DNA from 4 places in the Streptomyces sp. NPDC051664 genome. Region 3 is predicted to be linked to each of the others. Evidence: riboswitches for the same ligand, from Rfam matches in the RefSeq annotation. Region 3 holds a riboswitch; each other region holds the start of a gene.

Region 1 (5,858 bases), on a different contig from region 3:
GCGCCAGCTCGCGTGCTGACTCCTCGGCGGCCCCGACGCCGTCGGAGGAGTCCACGCCGCGGCCGCCGTCGCCCGCGCCCGCGAGTGCGATGATCTCGGACGCGTTGCCCCGGATCACAGTCGGTCGCAGCCGCAGGAGCTCTCGTGCCAGCGCGGTGCGCACCGGCAGCGCGCCGACCGCCACCGGGTCGAGGACCCACGGCGTGCCGGCCGAACCCGCCGCCCGTGCGGCCTCGACCATGGCGGAGCGCTGCTCCGCGTGCGGGGTGCCGAGATTGATCAGGACACCGGAGGCGACCCGGGCGAAGGGGCCGGCCTCCTCCGGAATGTCGACCATGGCCGGCGAGGCGCCCAGCGCCAGCAGGACGTTGGCGGTGAAGCCCGTGACCACCGAGTTCGTCAGGCACTGAACCAGAGGGGAGTCCGTCCGCACGCGTGCGAGGGCCTGCGGGACGAAGGCGGTGTGATCGGCGGATGCAACGGGCATGGGATTTCGCTCCGTGGGGGAGGGGATGTCGTTCGGGCGCCGACGGACGTCGGGGTCCGTCGGCCGGCGGCAGGTCAGTCCTGCGGGCGATGGCGTAGCCGTAGCGGCGCGTAGACGGCGAGCGCCACGAGGAACGCCACGTAGTACGAGAGGTCGGCGCCGTGCAGGGCGGCCGCCACCGGGCCCACGTACAGACTGGTGTCCATGAACGGCACGGCCGCGGCGAAGGCGACGGCGAATGCCAGCAGCGGGGGCCATCCGGAGTGCGGCCGGGCGGTCTCGGCGGCGAGGTCGATCGCCGCACCGCCCCGTGCCCGGGACCGTGCGATCCAGTCGACGATGACGATCGCCACGAATCCGGGGATCCAGTAGCCGACGAACAGCAGCACGTTCTGGAAGCGGGCAGTGGTGTCGGCAGCGTGCATCCACAGCACCAGAGGGAAGCCGAGGACGGCGGCGAGAGCGGCTGCCGCCGGGCGCGGAAGGCGCACGCCGACGGTCTGCAGAGCCAAGGAACCGCTGTAGTCGTTCATGGCGTTGCTGCAGAGCGCAGCCAGCGCCACGGCGAGCAGCCCGAACGCGCCCAACACCCCACCGCCCAGTAGCTTGTCCACCCCTGCGGCGGTCTGGTCGGTCAGCACGGACGCGCCCAGCAACCCGAGGGCCTGGACGGCCACGAAGGACACCACGAGGCCGAGCAGCGTGAACCAGAACATGCGCGGGCGCGAGGTCGTGGGCGGCAGATAGCGGCTGAAGTCGCTGGCGTACGGAGCCCAGGACAGGGCCAGACTCAGCGCGATGGTGCTGGTCAGGACGAACGCGCCGGCCTGGTCGGCGCCGTGCGCGGTGCCGGCGCCGACCGGATGGACACCGTCGAGCAGCCGCCAGGCGATCAGCGCGAACGCGGCGGCGAGCACGAAGGTCATGACGATCTGGAGCCGGTGGATGGCCTCGTAGCCCAGGACGCCGAGGGCGCCTTGGGCCAGCATCATGGCCAGGACGCCGAGCCAGAACGGCCAGCCGCACAGCCGCGCGAGCGCGTCCCCGCCGAACAGCCCGATCAGCGCGTCCCAGGCGACCGAGGACAGCCACTGCAGGATGCCGGGCACCGTCACGGCCCGGCCGAAGGCGAGCCGGGCCAGCGGCAGCTGCCCGGCACCGGTCTGGCTCCCCCAGGTGCCCAGGTAGGCGGTGGGCACCGCGCCGAGCACCGTGCCCAGCACGACGGCGGCGAGCGCGGTGGCGAAGTCCAGGCCGAGGGCGATGCCGACGGTGCCGGTGAACACGCCGGTCATGGTCAGATTGGGAGCGAACCACACGGTGAACAGGCGCCCGGGACCGCCGTAACGGTTGCTCTCGGGGACCGGCTCGATGCCGTGCGTCTCGACGCGGAGGTCGCCGGGGGCCGCCGGCATCCGTCCGTCGAAGACGGTCTGCCGGCCGTCGGCGGGCAGCCCGCCGGAAACATGCGTCAACGGCATGAAAGACATCCCTCCGCCAGTGCGAACTGGTTCAGGTTCGACGGGTGTGATCTCAGCCCTCGGATAGGGCACCCCGTGTCCGGTACGACGGTCAGACTAACCCGGTCCCTTTGAACACCTGCACCGAGGTCTGTGTGGCAGACGACTCGGTGGGTTCGTCCGTGGCGTGGATGCGCGGTCCGCGCCACGGGGGGCGGCGCGCCGTGCTCACGGTCGCGTCCCCACCTCCGCGTGACCCGTGCGATCCAGATGCCAGCGGTGTTCCACCTCGAAGCGGTGCAGCCCGGTGCGGCGTTCGACGATCACGTCGACGGTGGCACGTTCCGTGTTGGTGCACGTGGCGGTCGCTCCGTCAGGGTCGGTGTAGGAGAGCGACACACAGTCGGCCGGGTCCTGGGTCACATCGATCCGTAGCCTGCGCCGCGCGGTGCCGCCTGCGACCGACCAGTCGGGCAGACCGATCCGTGCACGCAGCAGTGGGGCGGTCAGCAACGGGTCGCGCGGCCAGTCGGTGCCACCGATCCGCAGCTGAAGCATGGGCAGCGGTGGCAGCCACCGCATCGTGGGACGGCGGGCGACGGCGGCCACCACTTCCAGTACGTCCCCGCCGCCGAGGCCCGCATGGAGCCACGCCCATCGCTGGGCATTGCCGTGACCGGCGATCCGGGCGACGCCTCCCATGGCGCCGGAGAGGGTGAACCGCCGCTCCCCGACGACGAGTTCCCCGTCGAAAACGGCGTCGGGGGCAGGCACGATCTGGGCGGCGGGCAGCAGCTCACGCTGCCAGGACCAGCGCGGAAAGGTGTAGAGGGGCTCTCCGCCGCCGGTGACCGTCAGGCGCCAGGTGATCGCGCCCGCGGTGCCTTCCAGCAGCCGGGGCGTTGCCCGCACGCCCGGCACCGCGAAGTACGCCTCGCCCTGGGGCGGCGGGGATTCCGGGGCCCCGAACCGCTCGGTGACCGGCGGTCCGTCCGGCGGAAAGACGGATATCCAGCCATGTGCCCGGGCCGGGCCGCCGTGCTTGGGCGTCACCACTTCGTGGTGGATCCACAGGCCGGTACCGGTACGAGGATCGGTCAACGTCGCGTACCAGACTTCGAGCCGCCCTGGACGGCCGGTCATCCGCGGCGGGTAGAGCGAGTTCACGAGGGATTCCTTTCACCGGGGCGCGGGGGCCCCGTACCGTGCGCGAACGCCTGCCTCGGCGGTGCTCTCCACGATGCCGGGACAGGCCCGTTCGGCCAGCGCCGCGATCGTCAGTGAGGGGTTGACGCAGAGCGAGGTCGGTACTGCCGAGCCGTCCGTGACGAACAGGCCGGGATGGCCTCGTAGTTCGCCGCGTTCGTCGAGCGCCGAGGTGGCGGGGTCGTCACCCATCCGGCAGGAGGCGAGGGGGTGCGCGCTCACGGACCCGGCGGCGTTCTCGCTCCAGGGCCGCACCCGCGCAAGACCGTCGCGCTCCAGCACCGCGCGGGCCTCGGCATCCGCGGCGGCCCAGCCGCGCAGGGTGTTCGCCGTCGGCCGGTACGACAGCGTGGACAGGCAGAGCGACGTGGCCACGCGCGTCGAGCTTCCGGTGGGCGGCGGCGGGCCGAAGACGCCCTCGTTGTCGTCCTCCGTCATGGCGAGCACGGAGAGCCACGACGGCCAGCGTGCCCGCATCTCCTTCTTGTGGACGCCGAACCAGCTCGTCGCCGGGGCGTCAGTGGCCTGCGCCAGCAGGTCGGTGATGCCGGGGAAGTAGATCTGCTGAAGGGAGAAGCGGGTGAACTCCGCCGCTGCCGGGTCGAGCCGGTCGTACGACATGGAGCCGATGGGCTTCCCGATGGGGAAGCCCTGGTACGGGACGCCCGGTGCGCGCTCGAGACCGAGCAGGTCGCGCACCTTGCCTTCGTCGACGTCGGCGATGGACACGCGGTCGCCGTTGCCCGAGAAGTAGCGCCCGACGGCTTGCGGGACGCCGCCGAGCAGGGGAGCCGAGCGCTGCAGCAGCACGGGGGTGGCCAGAGCGCCCGCGGCCAGCACCACGGTCTTGGCCTCGATCGCCCCCACGCCGACCGGCAACCGGTAGTCGCCGGCGTCGAGCTGCGTGTACGAGACGCGGTAGCGGTAACCGGGTGTGCTGGCGGGAGCGATCGTCTGCGCCTCGTGGAGCGGGCGGATCTCGGCGCCGTGCGCGGTCGCGGCGGGGAGGTAGTTCAGCAGCATGGAGCGCTTGGCGTCGAAGTGGCAGCCGTTCAGCATCCAGTTGCAGTTGGTGCAGCGGGCCAGGTCGACGGCGACGGGCACAGGGTTGCAGGTGCGGCCCGCACGCGCGCACGCTGCAGCGAACAGCCCTCCGGGATAGGGGACTTGGTCCCAGCTCTGCTCGGCGACGGGCAGAGCCTCCTCGACCCGGTCGTACCAGGGGTCGAGGGCGGCGCGGGTCAGGGTCGAAGGCCACAGGCGGTGGCCCAGACTGCCGCGGCGGTCGAAGACGAAGCCCGGAGCCCGCAGCGAAGCGGCGAAGTAGACCACGCTGGACCCGCCGACGCAGTTCCCGGCGACGACGGTGATGCCGTCGCCCTGCACGAGGTCGACGATCCGGGTATAGCTGCCCAGGCGCAGGTCATGGGTGAAGTCGGGGGCGGTGAAATGCGGTCCGCGTTCCAGGATCACCACCTCGGCGCCGCCCGCGGCCAGATGGTAGGCGGGGATGGCGCCCCCGAAGCCGCTGCCGATGACCAGCACGTCGGTGCGTTCGATGGCGCTCATGCGGGGTGCCCTCCGGGGGTGGTGAGAGGGTGCTCGGAGGCGAGCCTTCTGCCGTACGAGTAGTCGGGGAAGCGCCACAGTCCGTCGGCGCCGGGCGCCGGGAAGCCGATCCAGGCCAGGCCCGGGTGGCGTTGCCGGATGGCTACGGCGGTGTGCAGATGGGCTGCCGTGTCGAAGGCCGCGGCGGCGAAGAGTGCGAGCAGCGCGTACAGCTGCCGGTCTGGGGCGCCGGGCGTGAGCAGCTCTCCGGCGAGCGCGGTGCGGTCGGCGAACCGCAGCGCCACGAAGGGAGGTTGAGTGGGCAGCAGGACCCGGCCGTGGGTGGCCGCATAGGCGAGGACACGGGTGTTGACGAGCAGTGCCAGCTCGGGCAGCAGTACGCCGATGCCGAGATCGGGAAGGTTGAGCAGCTCGACGGCCCCCGCCTGTACGGCGCCGGGACCGGGGGCCGCCCCGGCGATCGCCACGTCACCGCCGTACCGCTTCTCGCCCGGGACCATGGTGTCCGCAAACGCCTCCAGCGTGGCGGTCGTCGGGTCGGGCAGCAGGAGGGAAGCGGGCAGCAGCCCGGCCCGATCCACCGGGACCGGCTCGGGGACAAGGGGCGCCGAAGGCGCGGCCCCGGCGGTCAGCTCCCCTGCCCGTAGGGCGGCCACGGCGGCGGTCAGTCCGACGATCAGCCGGCGCCGAGTGGGATGTGCGGGAGGTTCGCTCAACACAGCCCGCTCACCGGCAGCCGCACCATCACACCCGTGGCGTCGCGCACAAGCGCGTCGGCGAGCCGGGCGTCGTAGGGCCGGATCACCTTCGCGGCGTCCTCGGCCTGCGCGGGCTGCCCGGCGACGGTGATGTTGCGTACTCTCGCGGCGGCGCTGCCCTCCGCCTTGTCGAACCAGTAACTGCCGTCCCAGCCGACCAGTTCGGTTCCGCCGGCCGTGGCCTGCACGCTCCAATGGTCCAACTGCCAGTAACGGCAGGCCGGTACAGCGAGCGCGAAGCGCGCCGGCTCGGCCAGCAGAAAGCGCGCCGCGCCGCCGTTGGTCACGGTGATGTCCCGCTTGGCGTACTCCACGCACAGTGGGTCGGCGCCGAACAGGGAGAGCGGCGGCGTCTCGCCCTCGCCGTAGCGGTGGAAG
Region 2 (5,858 bases), on a different contig from region 3:
CGGGCAATTAGCCCAGCTGAGCTAAGTACAAGACGAAACGACGCCCCTCGCGGATGCTGCCGATACAGTGGCGGTCCGCTGCCGTTGCCTGGGAAACAACTGTCCGCCACCACCCTGACCAGTGGTTTGTGTACACACCCGGTCTCCGGACCCCAGGTCTGCGGCAGGTCCGTGGGGGCGGCCCCCACGAACGGGCTGACTGCCCGTCACCACGCCTGGGGGTGACCTTTGACCACGGCATCGAGTACCGCTGTCCCGACGTTGATCGGTTCGGTTCAGCGGGCGTTGAGGCTGTTGGAGGCTGTGGGCGCCCATCGGGACGGGGCGCCTGCGAAGCAGCTCGCACGGGAAGCGGGGCTTCCCCTTCCCACTGCCTATCACCTGTTGCGCACCCTGACCCACGAAGGCTATCTGCGCCGGGAGAACGGCGTATTCCTCTTCGGCTCCGCCGCCGAGAGGCTGGTCGACGACGGTGCGCTGCAGAATCGTCGCAGCACCATGGCCCAGTCGCTGGCCCGCTGGCGCGACATCATCGGTGCACCGGTGTACTGCGCCGTCTACCGCGAGGGTGAGATCGAACTCATCGCGGTCGCCGACACCCCCGCAGCACCGGCGGTCGAGGAGTGGGCCTCGTTCCGGGAGACCGGACATGCCCATGCGATCGGCCAGTGTCTCTTGAGCCGGCTCGACGAGAAGGCCCGTGAGGACCATCTGGATCGTCACCCTGTGCAGCCGCTGACCCGCTACTCGGTGCGGGACCGACCGGCTTTTCTTGAGCGTTTGAGGTCGTTGGAGCGAACCGAACCTGTTGTCGAACGACAGGAGTACGCCCTCGGAACGGTCTGCGCCGCCATCCCGATCGCAGTCGGCTACACGGCTGCCGCCATGGCCATTTCGGTACCTCTCGAGGAAGAAGAACGCTTGCTCCCCGCAGTCGAACGACTACGCGGTGAAGTGGCGAGCCTCTTGCGTTCGTTGGTGTTCTCTATCAGTATCTGAAAAATCACTCCTTGTGATCTGCTATCGCGTACACCACGATGGCGTCAATAGGGCCATGGGGGATCATTCCTGGCCAGATTCATCTACTGCGGGGTTGAACGATGCGCGAGTCGGTTCAAGCTGAGGTCATGATGAGTTTTCTCGTCTCCGAGGAGCTCTCATTCCGTATCCCGGTGGAGCTCCGGTACGAGGTATGCGATCCGTACGCGATCCGGATGACCTTCCATCTGCCCGGCGACGCCCCCGTCACCTGGGCTTTCGGTCGTGAGCTTCTGTTGGACGGCCTCAACAGCCCCAGCGGTGACGGTGATGTGCACATCAGTCCCACTGAGCCCGAGGGGCTGTCCGACGTACACATCCGGCTTCAGGTCGGCGCGGACCGCGCTCTCTTCAGGGCCGGCACGGCGCCACTCGTCGCGTTTCTCGACCGGACGGACAAGCTCGTCCCCCTCGGCCAGGAGTGCACGCTGAGTGACTTCGAGGGCAACCTCGAGGAGGCGCTGGGCCGGATCCTGGCCAAGGAACAGAACGCCGGTTGAAAAGGTTTGCGCCGACGGATGGCGCGCCGGTCGAACGCGGTATCTGCCGAACGGGTGATATGCACTCCGCGCCGGGACGGCCACAGCCTTGAGCGTCAATGCCTCGCCCTGCGACGCCGGCCCCTTCCGTTCCGTGCGGGTGCCGAAGCTTCGGTTCCCGCGCCGAGCCCTGTGCGGTCCGCGGAGACGACCAGCGCCGCCAGCACCGTCGTCACCGGCACCGAGGCGACCAGTCCGATCGACCCGACCAGCGTTCGTACGATCTCCTCCGCCACGAGTTCGCTGTTGGCCACCGTGCCCACACTGCTCTGCGCGATCGAGAACAGCAGCAGCAAGGGAAGCGCGGCGCCGGCGTAGGCGAGCACCAGCGTGTTGACCACTGAGGCGATGTGGTCGCGACCGATCCTGATGCCTGCCCGGTACAGCTTCCGCGCGCCCATCGTCGGGTCGGCCTGGTGCAGTTCCCAGACCGCCGATGTCTGGGTGACCGTCACATCGTCCAGCACGCCGAGCGAGCCGATGATGACACCGGCCAGCAGCAGGCCGCTCATGTCGATGTGGGGGTACAGGCCGTGGATGAGGCCGGTGCTGTCGTCGGTGTTGCCGGTCAGGCTCGCCCAGTCGATGAAGAGCGAACCGAGCAGCCCGATCAGCAGCAGTGAGATCAGCGTGCCGATGACCGCGACCGAGGTGCGGGCGGTCAGCCCATGGCACATGTAGAGCGCGATCAGCATGATCGCGCTGGCCCCGATGACCGCGACCAGCAGCGGGTTCGAACCCTGCAGGATCGCGGGGAGGATGAACAGGGTCAGCACGGCGAACGACACGGCGAGCGCGATCAGCGCCATCACCCCGCGCAGCCTGCCCACCACGACCACTGCGAGAGCGAAGATCCCGGCCAGCAGAGCCATCGGGACTTTCCGGTCCACATCCGTCACGGAGTACTGAAGGTCATGGGGCGCGTCGGGGGCGTACGCGACGATCACGCCCTGTCCCTCGTGCAACTGCCGTGGCGCGTCGGGCTGGACGATCTCGACGAAGGTCCTTCCCTTGTCGTGGCCGGTCGTCACCTCGATCGTGGCCTTCTCGCACAGCCCCGGCTCCTGGCCGGGAGTGGCGTTCCCCGACGGCGTCGTGGTGTTGCCGGTGGCAGCGGTCTGCGCGGCGTTCACGTCCTTGCAGTCGACCTTGTCGACGTTCACCACCGTGGCCTGCTGGGTCTGCCGGTCGAAGCCGACGCCGGTGCGCTCGTGCGCGGGTGCACCGCCCGGCCAGAGCACCACCAGGCCGACGACGACAGCGGTGGTGAACGGGATCAGGACGGCCGCGATGACCTTGCGCAGATGCTTCGAGACCGGCGCCGCAGGCCCGTGACTGTGCGAGTGACCGTGCTGATGGTCCTGCGGTCCGGAGTCATTTTGAGGGGACGTCACCGGGGGATCATCGCAAGAAGTGAAGGGGTCCACTGTTCAGTACGCCTCGAAGGGCGCTAGCTTGATGACACCTTTGTACACGCGGGAGCTCGGAGCACCGGGCTGAGAGGGCGCTGATATCCGTACATCCGTACGGGACAGGCTGCGCCGACCGCCGAACCTGTTACCGGGTAATGCCGGCGTAGGGAGTAGGTCTCATGACCACATCGGACGCACGCACGCCTGCCTCGAACCAGAGTGACGAGGCCGGAAAGTCCATCGGCTGGCACAAGGGATACGTCCAGGGCTCGCGCCCGGACCTCCGGGTGCCGGTCCGGCAGGTGCACCTGACCAACGGCAACGCCGTGACGCTGTACGACACGTCGGGGCCGTACACCGATCCCACCACGGACACCGACGTCCGCCGCGGCCTCGCGCCGCTGCGGGAGAACTGGATCGTCGCCCGCGGCGACACCGAGGAGTACGCGGGCCGCCCGGTCCGCCCCGAGGACGACGGGCTCAAGCACACCTCGCCGCGCGGCGGACTGCGCAACCTCGACGCGGTCTTCCCCGGTCGCCCGCGGCAGCCGCGCCGCAGCCGCGAGGGGCAGCCGGTGACCCAGCTCGCGTACGCCCGGCGGGGCGAGATCACCCCGGAGATGGAGTACGTGGCGATCCGGGAGAACGTCGAACCCGAGGTCGTACGCGAGGAGATCGCCGCGGGCCGGGCGGTCCTGCCGGCCAATGTCAACCACCCGGAGATCGAGCCGATGATCATCGGTAGGCGGTTCCTGGTGAAGGTCAACGCCAACATCGGCAACTCCGCGGTCACCTCCTCCATCGAGGAGGAGGTCGAGAAGATGACGTGGGCGACGCGGTGGGGCGCCGACACGGTCATGGATCTCTCCACCGGCCGCAACATTCACACCACCCGTGAGTGGGTTCTGCGTAACTCCCCGGTGCCGATCGGCACCGTTCCGCTCTACCAGGCCCTCGAAAAGGTCGACGGCAGGGCGGAGGAACTGACCTGGGAGATCTACAAGGACACCGTCATCGAGCAGGCCGAGCAGGGCGTCGACTACATGACGGTCCATGCCGGCGTGCGCCTCCCGTACGTCCCGCTCACCGCCCGCCGCAAGACCGGCATCGTCTCCCGCGGCGGCTCGATCATGGCGGCCTGGTGCCTGGCGCACCACAAGGAGTCGTTCCTGTATGAGAACTTCGAGGAGCTCTGCGAGATCCTCGCGACGTACGACGTGACGTACTCGCTGGGCGACGGGCTGCGTCCCGGCTCGATCGCCGACGCCAACGACGAGGCGCAGTTCGCCGAACTGCGCACGCTCGGCGAACTCAACTCGATCGCCAAGCGGTTCGGCGTCCAGACGATGATCGAGGGCCCGGGCCATGTCCCGATGCACAAGATCAAGGAGAACATCGACCTCCAGCAGGAGATCTGCGAGGAGGCGCCGTTCTACACGCTCGGCCCGCTGACCACCGATGTAGCCCCGGCGTACGACCACATCACTTCGGGCATCGGCGCCGCGATGATCGCCTGGTGGGGGACGGCGATGCTCTGCTACGTCACGCCCAAGGAGCACCTGGGCCTGCCCAACCGGGACGACGTGAAGACGGGCGTCATCACCTACAAGATCGCGGCCCATGCGGCGGACCTCGCCAAGGGGCACCCGGGTGCGCAGGACTGGGACGACGCGCTGTCGGACGCACGCTTCGAGTTCCGGTGGGAGGACCAGTTCAATCTGGCTCTCGACCCGGACACGGCGCGGGAGTTCCATGACGAGACGCTGCCGGCGGAACCGGCGAAGACGGCGCACTTCTGCTCGATGTGCGGCCCGAAGTTCTGCTCGATGAAGATCTCTCAGGACATCCGTCGTGAGCACGGCGGTTCGCAGTCGGAGATCGAGGCGGGCATGGCGGAGAAGTCCAAGGAGTTCGCGGCGGCCGGCAACCGCGTCTATCTGCCGATCGCGGACTGAGTCATCGGGTGGTGTACTGCGCCGGGGCGCTGCGAGAACCGTCGCGGCGCAGTGCACGTCTCCAGGCCGAAAGCCTGAAGGAGGAGCCGGGCCACGGGTACGAGGAGAGACCGGCTCCGATCGCCGGCACGAGGACGACGAACAAGGGATTCGACCCGGTCAGTCCAGCTCGTGTTCCGGGCCGCCGAAGTCCGGGCTGGTGAAGTCGGGGCTGGTGAACGACGGGCGGGGACCCGCCGCCGGGCCCTCTTCCGGGCCCGAGAAGTCCGGCCTGGAGTAGCCGATCTTCGGGATGCGGTTGGCCGAACGGTGCGGTGTACGTGATGCGGGGCCGGCCGTGGGATCGGCGAGCGCATCCCGCAGGAACGGCAGGATGCCCCGCTCCAGCAGCGCATGGCGCCAGGCCTCCCTGGCGCGCGCCACATCCTCCGGCAGCTCGTCCTCGGTTTCCTCGGCCGGCAGCGACGTCGAGCCGTTGCGCAGCGCCGTGGTGAGCAGTCCGATGGCGGCGGCCAGTATCGCTGCCGCCATGACCGCGGCGAAGAACCAGCCGGCGGTGACCATGGTGTCGGCGAACGACGGGGGCCTGCTGAGCATCTTCAGGATGTAGCCGACCAGCAGGAAGATCAGGGCGGCGGTGCCCGCGAGCATCGGCGCCAGGACGGTGACGACCGCCCCTATGCCGGCGCCAGGCCGGTCCGGATCGTCAGCTTCGGACCCGAGGCCCGAGCCCTGGGCCGAGTCGGCGGCCGGTCCGCGCAGCTCTTCGCGGACCTTCACGTAGTGGTCGTACTCGGTGGCTGCCGCCGCGGTGATCAGAGCCGTGGCGTTCAGCGCCATGGTGCGCAGCTGTTCCGTGTTGAGCCGTTCACCGACTCCGGCCAGATCCGGTCGTTCGTGAGCGTGGCGTAGCG
Region 3 (5,858 bases):
CGGCCGGGCTTGGTGGGGGTGGGCCAGCAGGGTCCGGTGCAGAAGTAGTCCACGCCGGGCTCGGCGACGGCGGCGTCGACCTCGGGCTCCGCGTGCGTGGAGCGGCCGATCACCACGTCCTCGCCGATGATGGCGCGGGCGGCGGGGACCGGCAGGTCTCCCTGGCCGAGGTGGAGCACGTCGGACCCGATGGCGTGGGCGACATCGGCCCGGTCGTTCACGGCGAGGAGCTTGCCGTGGCGTCGGCAGGCGTCGGCGAGGACCGCGAGGTGTTCGAGCTCCTCGGCCGCCTCCATGCCCTTGTCGCGCAGCTGGACGATGTCCACCCCGGAGGAAAGCACAGCATCGAGGAAGGCGGGCAGGTCGCCCTGGCGCCTGCGGGCATCCGTGCACAGATAGAGCCGGGCGTCGGACAGCAGCTCGCGAGGCGTGGGCATGGCGAGGTTCCCCCTTGATACAGCTGTACGGAATTCAGCGGTACGACACGGTCGGGCTGGTACAGCGGTGCGGCGTGCTGCGAGGGTACGGGCCGGGCCGTTCGGAACGGACCGTGCCCGTACCCCGCGTGCGGTTGTCCCGGTCAGACGGCGAGCGCCTGGGCGCGGCGCTTCACCTCCGTGCCGCGATTCTCGCTCAGCGCCTGCGCGGGGGTACCCGGCAGGGTCGGGTCGGGAGTGAAGAGCCACTCCAGCATCTCTTCGTCGGTGTAGCCGTCGTCCCTCAGGAGCGTCAGGGTGCCGGAGAGGCCCTTGACCACCTTGTTGCCGTCGATGAAGGCAACAGGCACCTGGAGCGTCCGGTTCTCACCACGTCGTACGGCGATGAGCTGGCCCTCCTTGACCAGCTGCCGCACGCGCGTCACCTCGACATCGAGCATTTCCGCGATGTCGGGAAGGTGGAGCCAGGCGGGGACGAGAGCATCAATCTTTGCGTCAATCTCGGTCACGGGGTCAAGCGTGCCATCCCGGACCGACAGTCGGCACGCGGACCCGACCGGACGGGGGTCGACCCAGTGCCCGCAAGGGCTCCGGAACCCCTCCGGGCGTGCCGCTACGGGGCATCGGCCCTGGCCGACTTCAGCGGTACGGCGGGGTCGGCTGCCCGCACCGGATCCAGCCGTGCCCCCGCCTCGATGAGTTTGCGCCCCTGGGCCAGATCGCGCGGCCGCCCGACGGCGAGGACGGCGACCAGTGCGCCGCCCCGCAGCCAGCACACGGACCAGGCGGGATCGGCCGGGTCACCACGCCAGATCAGGGTGTCCGCGCCCCCGTGATGGCCCGCGTACTGCACGAACCGGTCGAACTGCTCGGACCAGAAGTACGGCACGGGGTCGTATGCCAGGAGCTGCGACGCCCCGTCCGCACCGGCACCGATGATGTTGGCGGCGGCGGTCCGGGGCCCTTGGACGGCGTTGTCCCAGTGGTGGACGAGGAGCCGTGTGCCGTACCTCGCGGAGGGGAAGGAGGCGCAGTCCCCGACCGCATACACATCGGGCAGCGAGGTGCGCAGCGCGGCGTCGGCGGTCACCGATCCGTCCGGACCGAGGGCGATGCCGGAGCCGGCCAGCCAGCCGGTGGCGGGCCGGGCGCCGATCCCGACGACCACCGCTCCGGCGGCAACCGTGCGGCCGTCCGCGAGGACCACACTGCCGGGCTCGATCCGGGCCACCGGGGCGCCGGTGAGGAGTTCGGCGCCGCTCTGCGCGTACCAGCGGGCCATCGGGGCAGCGACCTCGGCGGGCAGGACGCCCGCGAGCGGCCGTTCGGCGGCCTCGACGACGGTGACCTCGCAGCCCGCGGCGCGGGCTGCGGTGGCGAATTCGGCGCCGATCCAGCCCGCGCCGACGACCACGACGGTGTGCTGCTGGTCGAGGACCGGCCGTAGCCGTGCGGCGTCGTCGAGGGTGCGCAGCAGATGGACGCCGGGCACCCCCTCGGAGCCGGGCAGCACCACCGGTTCGGCGCCGGAGGCGATGACCAGGACGTCGTACGGTACGGGGCCCGTCAGGGTGTCCAGTTCGTGCGCGTCGGCCCGTACGCCGGTCACGTCACGGCCCAGTTGCAGCTCGATGCCCAACTCTTCGAAGTCGATGTCGAAGGCGGAGCCTTCGGCCGTGCCGAGCAGCACCGCCTTGGACAGCGGGGGCCGGTCGTACGGCTGGTGGGGTTCGGCACCGATCAGGGCGACCGGGCCGGTGAAGCCCTGTTCCCGCAGGGCCACCGCGGTCTGCACGCCGGCCATGCCCGCACCGACGATGACGACGCGGCGCTCTGTCCGCCGGCCAGGCTGCTCTGTCTGCTGTTCGCTCACCTGTCCACCTTAAGCATCTGACGAACCATCAGGTTGCGAGTTCCTCGACCACGCTCGTCCCGCTGCCCTCCTGCGACTCCCCTTCCCAGCGCTCCTCCAGCCGCACCCGGCCGTCCGCAAGGCCGACGACGGTGGAGACGCAGTGTCCGCAGGAGGTCGATCCGTCCTGCTTCAACTGGACGTAGCGGAAGTCGAGTCGATCGCCGGTGCGAGTGCCGACGAGATGGCCCCGGACCACGTCCCCGCCCGCGTAGTCGGCCCAGATCGCGCCCTTCTCCTCGTGGTACGTGAAGCGGGTCCGGGTGCCGACCTGACCCGGCGCCTGGTCGGCGACCGGCGAGAGGACAAGTCCGTCGAGTGAACGGGCCACGGTGGCCGCTCCCTTACTGGGGCCGGGTGACGGGGTTTAGGGTGGCCGACGTAAGACACTCGCGGGAGCCCGGACGCACCGGGCTGAGAGGGAGGCTGGGCGGCCTCCGACCGTACGAACCTGATCCGGGTCATGCCGGCGAAGGGAGGGGCTGGACGCCCATGCGATCCTCCGGGAGCACATCAGCAGACGGATCCGGCGTACCCGGATCCGACGTCCTCGTCATCGGGGGCGGAATCATCGGTCTGGTGACCGCCTGGCGGGCGGCGCAGCGCGGCCTGCGCACCGCGGTCGTCGACCCCGACCCGGGCGGCGGTGCTGCCCGGGTCGCGGCCGGAATGCTCGCCGCCGTCACCGAACTCCACTACGGCGAGCAGATGCTGCTCGGTCTCAATCTCGCCTCCGCCGCGCGCTACCCGGCCTTCGCGGCCGAACTGGAGGCGGCGAGCGGCCAGGACATCGGCTTCCGGGCCTGCGGCACCCTCGCGGTCGCCCTGGACTCCGACGACCGCGCCCATCTGCGGGAACTGCACGCGCTCCAGCACCGTTCGGGGCTGCAGTCGGAGTGGCTCACCGGCCGCGAGTGCCGCCGCCTGGAACCGATGCTGGCGCCGGGTGTGCGCGGCGGTCTGCGGGTCGACGGCGACCACCAGGTCGACCCCCGCCGGCTGGCCGCCGCCCTGCTGACGGCCTGCGAACGGGCCGGGGTGGTCTTCCACCGCGACCGGGCGGAACGCCTCGTGGTGGTGCGGGACCGGGCAGCCGGAGCCGTACTGGCAGCCGGCACGGAGCTCGCAGCCGACCGGATCGTGCTCGCCGCGGGCAGCCTCAGCGGACGGCTCGCGGGGCTGCCGGACGAGGTCGTGCCGCCCGTCCGGCCGGTGAAGGGGCAGGTGCTGCGGCTGACCGTGCCCGCCGTGTACGCGCCGTTCCTCACCCGGACCGTACGAGCCGTGGTCCGCGGCAGCCATGTCTATCTCGTCCCGCGCGAGAACGGCGAGTTGGTCGTCGGCGCCACCAGCGAGGAGATGGGCTGGGACACCACGGTCACGGCGGGCGGGGTGTACGAGCTGCTGCGCGACGCCCACGAGCTGGTGCCCGGCATCACCGAACTGCCGCTCACCGAGACCCGGGCCGGCCTGCGCCCCGCCTCCCCCGACAACGCCCCGCTGCTCGGCCCCACCGCCCTGCCGGGCCTGTATCTCGCCACCGGCCACCACCGCAACGGGGTGCTGCTCACCCCCGTCACCGGCGACGCCATGGCCGAGCTCCTGACCACCGGCGAGCTGCCCGCCGTGGCCCGCCCGTTCACCCCCGGGCGGTTCGGGCCCGCCGTACCGCCGCCCGCCGCGCCCCCCGCCACCGCCTCCGCACGTCAGGAGCAGCCCGCATGACCGACTCCGTCGCGCTCTCCGTGTCCGTGAACGGCGACCCCCGCTCGATCGCCGCCGGCACCACCCTGGAAGCCCTCGTCGCCACCCTCACCGCTGCGCCCTCCGGCGTCGCGGCCGCCGTCAACGAGACCGTCGTCCCCCGCAGCCGGTGGTCCACCGCCGCGCTCGCCGACGGCGACCGGATCGAAGTTCTCACCGCGGTCCAGGGAGGCTGACCATGTCCGACGATCTCTTCACCCTCGGCGACACGACGTTCGGCTCCCGGCTGATCATGGGAACGGGCGGGGCGCCCAGCCTCGACGTGCTGGAACGCTCGCTGACCGCGTCGGGCACCGAGCTGACCACCGTCGCGATGCGCCGCCTCGATCCGACCGTGCAGGGTTCGGTGCTCTCCGTGCTGGAACGGCTCTCGATCCGCGTCCTGCCGAACACGGCGGGCTGCTTCACCGCGGGCGAGGCCGTGCTGACCGCGCGGCTGGCCCGCGAGGCGCTGGGCACCGACTGGATCAAGCTGGAGGTGGTGGCCGACGAGCGGACCCTGCTGCCCGACCCGATCGAGCTGCTGGACGCCGCGGAGACGCTGGTGGACGACGGCTTCACCGTCCTCCCGTACACGAATGACGACCCGGTGCTGGCCCGGAAGCTGGAGGACGTGGGATGTGCGGCGATCATGCCGCTCGGCTCCCCGATCGGCTCCGGTCTCGGCATCCGCAACCCGCACAACTTCCAGCTGATCGTCGAGCACGCCCGGGTACCGGTGATTCTCGACGCCGGCGCCGGGACCGCATCGGACGCGGCGCTCGCGATGGAGCTGGGGTGCGCGGCAGTGATGCTGGCGTCGGCGGTGACCCGGGCGCAGGAACCCGAGCTGATGGCGGCGGCGATGCGGCACGCGGTGGACGGCGGACGGCTGGCCTACCGCGCGGGCCGGATCCCCCGGCGCCACTTCGCCGAGGCGTCGTCACCGATGGAGGGGCGGGCTGCGCTGGACCCGGAGCGGCCCGCGTTCTGAGCACTCGTACGCACGCGGAGCGCACGGTGCCGCAGGCGTGTGACGCACATGTCCCTGTCACGGCTCGGCTGCAGTACGGACCCGGGATCGCCCGGCCCGTCAGCCATGTCCTCGGCGGCTCGTAGACTCGCTCGTGTGGATACGACCCTCCAGGACCCTTCCCCGGCCTTCGGCCAGGGAGACCCCATCGTCGGGCAGCTGCTCGACGGCCGCTACCGCGTCGATGCCCGCATCGCCGTGGGCGGGATGGCCACGGTCTACCGGGCCATGGACACCCGGCTCGACCGGGTTCTCGCCCTCAAGGTGATGCACCCGGCCCTCGCGACCGACGCCTCGTTCGTCGAGCGTTTCATCCGCGAGGCCAAGTCCGTGGCCCGGCTCGCGCACCCCAATGTGGTCGCTGTCTTCGACCAGGGCGCCCAGGGGGCGTACGTCTACCTGGCGATGGAGTACGTGGCGGGCTGCACGCTGCGCGACGTCCTGCGTGAGCGCGGCGCCCTGCAGCCGAGAGCCGCGCTGGACATCCTGGAGCCGGTCCTCGCCGCGCTCGGTGCCGCACACCGGGCAGGCTTCGTGCACCGCGACATGAAGCCGGAGAACGTCCTCATAGGGGACGACGGCCGGGTGAAGGTCGCGGACTTCGGTCTCGTACGGGCCGTGGGTTCCGACACCAACACCACCGGAACAATCCTCGGCACCGTCTCCTATCTCGCCCCCGAGCAGATCGAGCACGGTACGGCGGACACCCGCACCGATGTGTACGCCTGCGGCG
Region 4 (5,858 bases), on a different contig from region 3:
TCGCGACCAGGGCGTACTGCAGTGAGTTCCAGATCGCTTCGAGCGGCGCGACCAGGAAAGTGCCGCCGCTCGCGTCCACGGACCGCAGAGCGCGGTAGTAGTCGAAGCCATGGCCGCCGGGCACGTCCAGCGAGCGCTCCACCAGCACGCCGAGCGGCAGCAGGATCAGCACCAGCACGGTCAGCAGGACCCCGCCGAGCAGCGCCCGCTGCCCGGCGCCGCGCGGCCTGCGGGCGGTCTGCGCCGGGTCAACCAGCTTCAGCGCCGTCTCCCTGCGCCGCACGGTCCAGGCGTGTACAGCCAGGACCGCGCCGACGGCGGCGAACTGCACCATCGTCAGCACGGCGGCCGTGGGGAGGTCGAGCAGCTGGGCGGTCTGCCGGTAGATCTCCACCTCCAGCGTGGAGTACGCCGGACCGCCGAGGATCTGCACGACCCCGAAGGAGGTGAACGTGAAGAGGAAGACCATCAGCGCCGCGGCGGCCACGGCGGGCGCGAGGGCCGGCAGCGTCACCCGCCGCCACGCTGCCAACCGCCCGGCGCCCAGCACCCGGGCGGCCTCCTCCTGCCGTGGGTCGAGCTGCGACCACAGGCCGCCGACGGTCCGTACGACCACCGCGTAGTTGAAGAAGACATGGGCGAGCAGGATCGCCCACACGGTGGTGTCGAGCCGTACGCCCGCCAGTTCGTCGAGGAAGCCGCCGCGCCCGAGCAGCGCCAGGAAGGCCGTCCCGACGACGACGGTCGGCAGGACGAACGGCACCGTGACGACCGCCCGCAGCAGTTGTTTGCCGGGAAAGTCGAAGCGGGCGAAGACATAGGCGCCGGGCAGCGCGATCAGCAGGGTCAGCGCGGTCGAGGCGAGCGCCTGCCAGGTGGTGAACCAGAGGACGCCGAGGATGTCCGGCCGGCTGAGCACCTCGCCGATCCGGCCGAACTGCCAGACGCCGTCGGCCTTCAGCCCGCGGCCGACGATCGCGACGACGGGGTAGGCGAAGAACACCGCGAAGAACGCGACGGGCACGGCCATCAGTCCGAGCCGCACCGCGCCCCCGCGCCACGCCCTCGGGCGTGCGGCGCCCGCCGCGCGCCCCGGCCGGGCGCGCGGACCTGCCCCGCGCGCGCCCGGGCCGGGTGCGGGCGTCTTCGTTACTTCACTACGAGCGAGGACCACGACTGGACCCACTGCTCACGGTTCTTGGCGATGGTGTCGGGGGCCACGGTGGTCGGCTTGTCGACCGTCGCGCCGAACTCGGTGAAGATCTCCGGCAGCTTCGCGTCCTTGGTGACCGGGCTCACGAACATGTTGAGCGGCATGTCCTCCTGGAACTTCTTGCTGATCAGGAAGTCCAGCAGAGCCTTGCCCCCGGCCTCGTTCCTCGCGCCGTTCAGCAACCCCGCGAACTCGATCTGGCGGAAGCAGGTGCCGGTCGCGACCCCCGTCGGGGCCTCGGTCGGCTGCGGCTTCGCGTACAGCACCTCGGCCGGCGGGCTGGAGGCGTACGACACGACGAGCGGCCGGTCGGCCTTGGCCTTCTTGCCGCCCGCGGAGCCGGAGAACTCCTCGTTGTACGCCTGCTCCCAGCCGTCGACGACCTTGACGCCGTTGCTCTTCAGCTTCTTCCAGTAATCCTGGTAGCCGTTCTCGCCGTAGGCGGCGACGGTGCCCAGCAGGAAGCCGAGCCCGGGCGACGAGGTCGCGGCGTTCTCCGTGACGAGGAGGTTCCTGTACGCGGGCTTCGCCAGGTCGTCGAAGGTCGTCGGCGGCGCGAGCTTCCGGTCGGCGAAGTACTTCTTGTCGTAGTTGATGCAGATGTCGCCGGTGTCGATCGGCGTGACCCGGTGCTTGGTCGCGTCCAGCTGGGTATCGGCCGCGACCCGGTCGCTGCCCTTCGCTTCGTACGGCGTGAACAGACCGTTGTCGAGGGCGCGGGAGAGCAGCGTGTTGTCGACGCCGAAGAACACATCGCCGCGCGGGGATCCCTTGGTCAGGATCTCCTGGTTGAGTGCGGCGCCGGCGTCACCGCTCTTGAGCACCTTGACGGTGTAGCCGGTCTCCTGGGTGAACGCCTTCAGTACGTCCTTGGAAGCGTTGAAGGAGTCATGGCTGACCAGGGTCACGGTCTTGGACCCGGAGCCCTTCGTGCCGCCGGCCCCGGAGGCCGAGCCGTCGGAACTGCTGCAGCCGGCGAGTGCCGTGACGCCGAGCGCGGCCGCGACGGCCGTCGCCGCAAGCTGCTTGGTGCGGCGCGTGGTACCGGTGGTGCTCATTGTTGATTCCTCCTGGGTTTGACCAGGAAGAGACGCGGCCCTGCCCACCGGGAGGTGGGCAGGGCGCAACAGCATGAGTTGATGACCGAACTTCCTACCCGGAATGACCCGGGCGAGGTTCAGAGGGTCTGCGGCCAACCTGTCGTCGGTGCCGCACTCTCAGCGCTGTGGCGCTCCCCTGTCGGAATATGAAATTGATTTCGGCCCAGATTACACGGGCCGTCTTTCAGCGCTCGGATGCCGCCAGCTGCCCGCACGCCCCGTCGATCTCCTGACCGCGGGTGTCCCGCACGGTCACGGGCACCCCGTGGGCGGCGATCGCCTCGACGAACGCCTTCTCGTCCTCGGGCCGCGAGGCGGTCCACTTGGAGCCGGGCGTCGGGTTCAACGGAATCAAGTTGACATGCACACGCTTGCCCTTGAGGAGCCGGCCGAGCAGGTCACCACGCCAGGCCTGGTCGTTGATGTCGCGGATCAGCGCGTACTCGATGGAGATCCGGCGGCCGGACTTCTCCGCGTACTCCCATGCCGCGTCGAGCACCTCACGCACCTTCCAGCGCGTGTTCACCGGCACGAGCGTGTCCCGCAGCTCGTCGTCCGGCGCATGCAGCGAGACCGCGAGCCGGCACTTGAAGCCCTCGTCGGCGAAGCGCAGCATGGCCGGCACCAGGCCCACGGTGGAGACGGTGATCCCGCGCTGAGACAGGCCGAGGCCGTCCGGCTCGGGGTCGGTCAGCCGACGGATCGCGCCGACCACCCGCTTGTAGTTGGCCAGGGGCTCGCCCATGCCCATGAAGACGATGTTGGAGAGCCGTGCGGGCCCGCCCGGCACCTCTCCGTCGCGCAGCGCCCGCATGCCGTCCACGATCTGGTGGACGATCTCGGCGGTCGACAGATTGCGGTCCAGGCCGGCCTGCCCCGTCGCACAGAACGGGCAGTTCATCCCGCATCCGGCCTGCGACGAGATGCACATCGTCACCCGCTCCGGGTACCGCATGAGGACGGACTCGACCAGCGTCCCGTCATGCAGCTTCCACAGCGTCTTACGGGTCGTGTCGTCGTCACAGCTGATGTGCCGGACCACGGACATCAGGTCGGGGAACATCGCCTCGGCGAGCTTGTCCCGCGAACCGGCCGGGATGTTGGTCCATTCCGCCGGGTCGTGCGCGTACCGCGCGAAGTAGTGCTGCGACAGCTGCTGCGCACGGAAAGGCTTCTCGCCGATCGCGGCGACGGCTTCCTTGCGCTCGGCGGGCGTGAGGTCGGCGAGGTGCCGCGGCGGCTTCTTGGCTCCGCGGGGCGCGACGAAAGTGAGTTCTCCGGGCTTAGGCATGGTTCCTCCAGTGTTGCAGACACGCCGTGGTCGCAGAGGCCTTCACCAGCTCAGGAGGGATGAGGTGCGCACACGCCCGGTCGTCGTCGGTCGTCATCAGTCGACGTCGGCGGCCCTTTGGCGGCCCACGGACGGCCCAGCCGCCCCGAGGGACAGTGACCGATCGCACGAAAGGCGAGTGGTACGCACAGCGTCCCACCGAGACCTAGAATCGAATACGTGTCCGAAAACTTCTCTCGTCTGGATCGCCTGCGCATCGTGCGCGAGTGGCAGGCGTATCAGCTCGGCCGAACCGATCGGACGATCGCCGAGCTGGAAGAACGCGAGGCCGCGGCCGTCCGGGCAGCACGCACCCTGCCGCCGCCGGCACCCGACTGGAGACTCTCCCTGCAGCGCGCGGGTGGCACGTCCCATGCCGACGCCGTCCACACGGGCGACTGCGGCATGGGCGGCAAGAGAACCAAGCCGATGACCCGGGAGCAGGCCCTGCGTGCGCTCACGGAAGACGGCATCACGGCCTGCCCGTACTGCCGGCCGGACAGAGAGCTGGGAGTGCTGTGAACCACGGACCATCGGAACCTGAGGACATGAGCGAAGCACCCATCGTCATCCACCGCCCAGCCGGAACGGGTGGCCGTCGGGTGACGATCCGCGCCCAGGTCGCGGGCCTCGCCCGCAGCGACGACGACGTGATCGAGTTCCTGCGCCGCGCGGGCCTGCCCGACGCCGGTGACGTACTGGACGACCCACGATGGGTGCAGTGGCAGGGCGGCCGACCACACCAGTACGGCGCGGCCTCTGTCGATGAGACTGCCGGCCCGCCCGGCCCGCAGCCGTAGACAGACCCACAGCAACCTCGAATCGGGACAGGTGGGCCGACACCCGCTTCAGGAATTGGATCCCCGGTTTCCGCCATGCCCGTGAACAGGCATGGTTCTTGCAGTCCCGCAGACAGAAGAGTGAGGGCCCGCCGCCCTCTGGACAACGGACCCTCACTCACAAAAAAGCAGGTCAGGATGGGTGGCGACCCGACTGTTCAGCTGGAGCCGACGAACAGCACCAGCAGCAGCCAGACCACCGGAGCGGTCGGCAGCAGCGAGTCCAGCCGGTCCATGATCCCACCGTGACCCGGCAGCAGCGTGCCCATGTCCTTGATCCCGAGATCCCGCTTGATCATGGACTCACCCAGGTCGCCGAGGGTGGCGCTGGCGGCGACGGCGAGGCCGAGCAGCAGACCCTGCCACCAGGTGCCACCGTCGATCAGGAACTGCATGCACAGCGCACCGGCGACCATCGCGAAGGCGACCGCCCCGAACAGGCCCTCGCGGGTCTTGCCGGGGCTGATCCGCGGCGCGAGCTTGTGCTTGCCGAAGCGCCAGCCGACGGCGTACGCCCCCGTGTCACTGACCACGGTCAGCAGCAGGAAGGTGAGGACCCGCTGCGGCCCGTCGTCCGCGCTCAGCAACATCGCGACGAAGGTGGCCAGGAACGGTACGTAGAACGCGGCGAAGACTCCGGCCGTGACGTCCTTGAGATACCCCTCCGGCGGCTCGGTCATCCGCCAGACGAGCAACGCCAGGGCGGTCAGCGCCATCGCGACCCACGCGCCCTCGGCGCCGCGGACATAGCCGGCCACGATCATCGCCGCGCCGCCGACCGCGAGCGGTACGAGCGGCGCCTTGATGCCCTTGCGCTCCTCGAGCCGGGAGGTGAGCTCCCAGAGGCCGACGACGACGGCGATCGCTATCACACCGATGAAGACGGCCTTGACGATGAAGAGCGAGGCGACGATGACGGCACCGAGCCCCACGCCGACCCCTATGGCGGCTCGCAGATCACGGCCCGCACGTTTCTTCTGCGGGGGCGGCGGGGTGGACATGGGCTCCTGCGGCTTCTCGTCACGGAACAGGGGGCCACCGCCCCGGCGGGCGGCTCCCCTGTCCCGCTCGTCACGGTCGTCACGGTCGTCAGCGTCTCTACCTGCGTCGGGAACGTCAGGCACGATGGGCATGGGCCGAGTGTGCTGGGCGTCATGCACATCGTATGCAGGACCCGCCGGAGCAGCCTGCATCTCGGGCGCACCCCAGTAGCCGGCCTGCGGAGCGCCCCAGGAAGAGTCGTTCATCAGACTTCGAGCAGCTCGGCTTCCTTGTGCTTGAGCAGCTCGTCGACCTGCGCGACGTACTTCGCAGTGGTGTCGTCGAGCTCCTTCTCGGCGCGGCGCACCTCGTCCTCGCCGGACTCCTTGTCCTTG

What was found. A riboswitch is a leader RNA that binds a small molecule or an ion and turns the genes downstream of it on or off. The one in region 3 is predicted to bind thiamine pyrophosphate.
Region 1: it holds a riboswitch for thiamine pyrophosphate, as region 3 does, so the genes downstream of both, ACIA8E_RS33340 (purine-cytosine permease family protein) here and thiO (glycine oxidase ThiO) in region 3, are expected to answer to the same signal.
Region 2: it holds a riboswitch for thiamine pyrophosphate, as region 3 does, so the genes downstream of both, thiC (phosphomethylpyrimidine synthase ThiC) here and thiO (glycine oxidase ThiO) in region 3, are expected to answer to the same signal.
Region 4: it holds a riboswitch for thiamine pyrophosphate, as region 3 does, so the genes downstream of both, ACIA8E_RS00140 (thiamine ABC transporter substrate binding subunit) here and thiO (glycine oxidase ThiO) in region 3, are expected to answer to the same signal.

Annotation. Positions count from the first base shown of each region.
Region 1 covers NZ_JBITCU010000028.1:85,926-91,783, forward strand. Annotated here, with positions in the region: gene thiM (hydroxyethylthiazole kinase) at 1-487, opposite strand, end outside; gene ACIA8E_RS33340 (purine-cytosine permease family protein) at 562-1,968, opposite strand; TPP riboswitch at 1,960-2,054, opposite strand; gene ACIA8E_RS33345 (hypothetical protein) at 2,176-3,114, opposite strand; gene ACIA8E_RS33350 (GMC family oxidoreductase N-terminal domain-containing protein) at 3,127-4,722, opposite strand; gene ACIA8E_RS33355 (DUF5987 family protein) at 4,719-5,288, opposite strand; gene ACIA8E_RS33360 (hypothetical protein) at 5,435-5,858, opposite strand, start outside.
Region 2 covers NZ_JBITCU010000006.1:174,294-180,151, forward strand. Annotated here, with positions in the region: gene ACIA8E_RS14310 (IclR family transcriptional regulator) at 229-999, shown strand; gene ACIA8E_RS14315 (SsgA family sporulation/cell division regulator) at 1,101-1,538, shown strand; gene ACIA8E_RS14320 (YibE/F family protein) at 1,634-2,971, opposite strand; TPP riboswitch at 3,043-3,176, shown strand; gene thiC (phosphomethylpyrimidine synthase ThiC) at 3,169-4,944, shown strand; gene ACIA8E_RS14330 (hypothetical protein) at 5,104-5,858, opposite strand, start outside.
Region 3 covers NZ_JBITCU010000004.1:203,410-209,267, reverse strand. Annotated here, with positions in the region: gene thiE (thiamine phosphate synthase) at 1-437, opposite strand, end outside; gene ACIA8E_RS10000 (Rv2175c family DNA-binding protein) at 581-946, opposite strand; gene ACIA8E_RS09995 (NAD(P)/FAD-dependent oxidoreductase) at 1,051-2,241, opposite strand; gene ACIA8E_RS09990 (hypothetical protein) at 2,339-2,680, opposite strand; TPP riboswitch at 2,732-2,844, shown strand; gene thiO (glycine oxidase ThiO) at 2,842-4,074, shown strand; gene thiS (sulfur carrier protein ThiS) at 4,071-4,289, shown strand; gene ACIA8E_RS09975 (thiazole synthase) at 4,292-5,086, shown strand; gene pknB (Stk1 family PASTA domain-containing Ser/Thr kinase) at 5,222-5,858, shown strand, end outside.
Region 4 covers NZ_JBITCU010000001.1:27,515-33,372, forward strand. Annotated here, with positions in the region: gene ACIA8E_RS00135 (ABC transporter permease) at 1-1,030, opposite strand, end outside; gene ACIA8E_RS00140 (thiamine ABC transporter substrate binding subunit) at 1,150-2,271, opposite strand; TPP riboswitch at 2,345-2,461, opposite strand; gene rlmN (23S rRNA (adenine(2503)-C(2))-methyltransferase RlmN) at 2,498-3,604, opposite strand; gene ACIA8E_RS00150 (DUF6233 domain-containing protein) at 3,824-4,165, shown strand; gene ACIA8E_RS00155 (hypothetical protein) at 4,192-4,443, shown strand; gene ACIA8E_RS00160 (phosphatidate cytidylyltransferase) at 4,641-5,729, opposite strand; gene frr (ribosome recycling factor) at 5,729-5,858, opposite strand, start outside.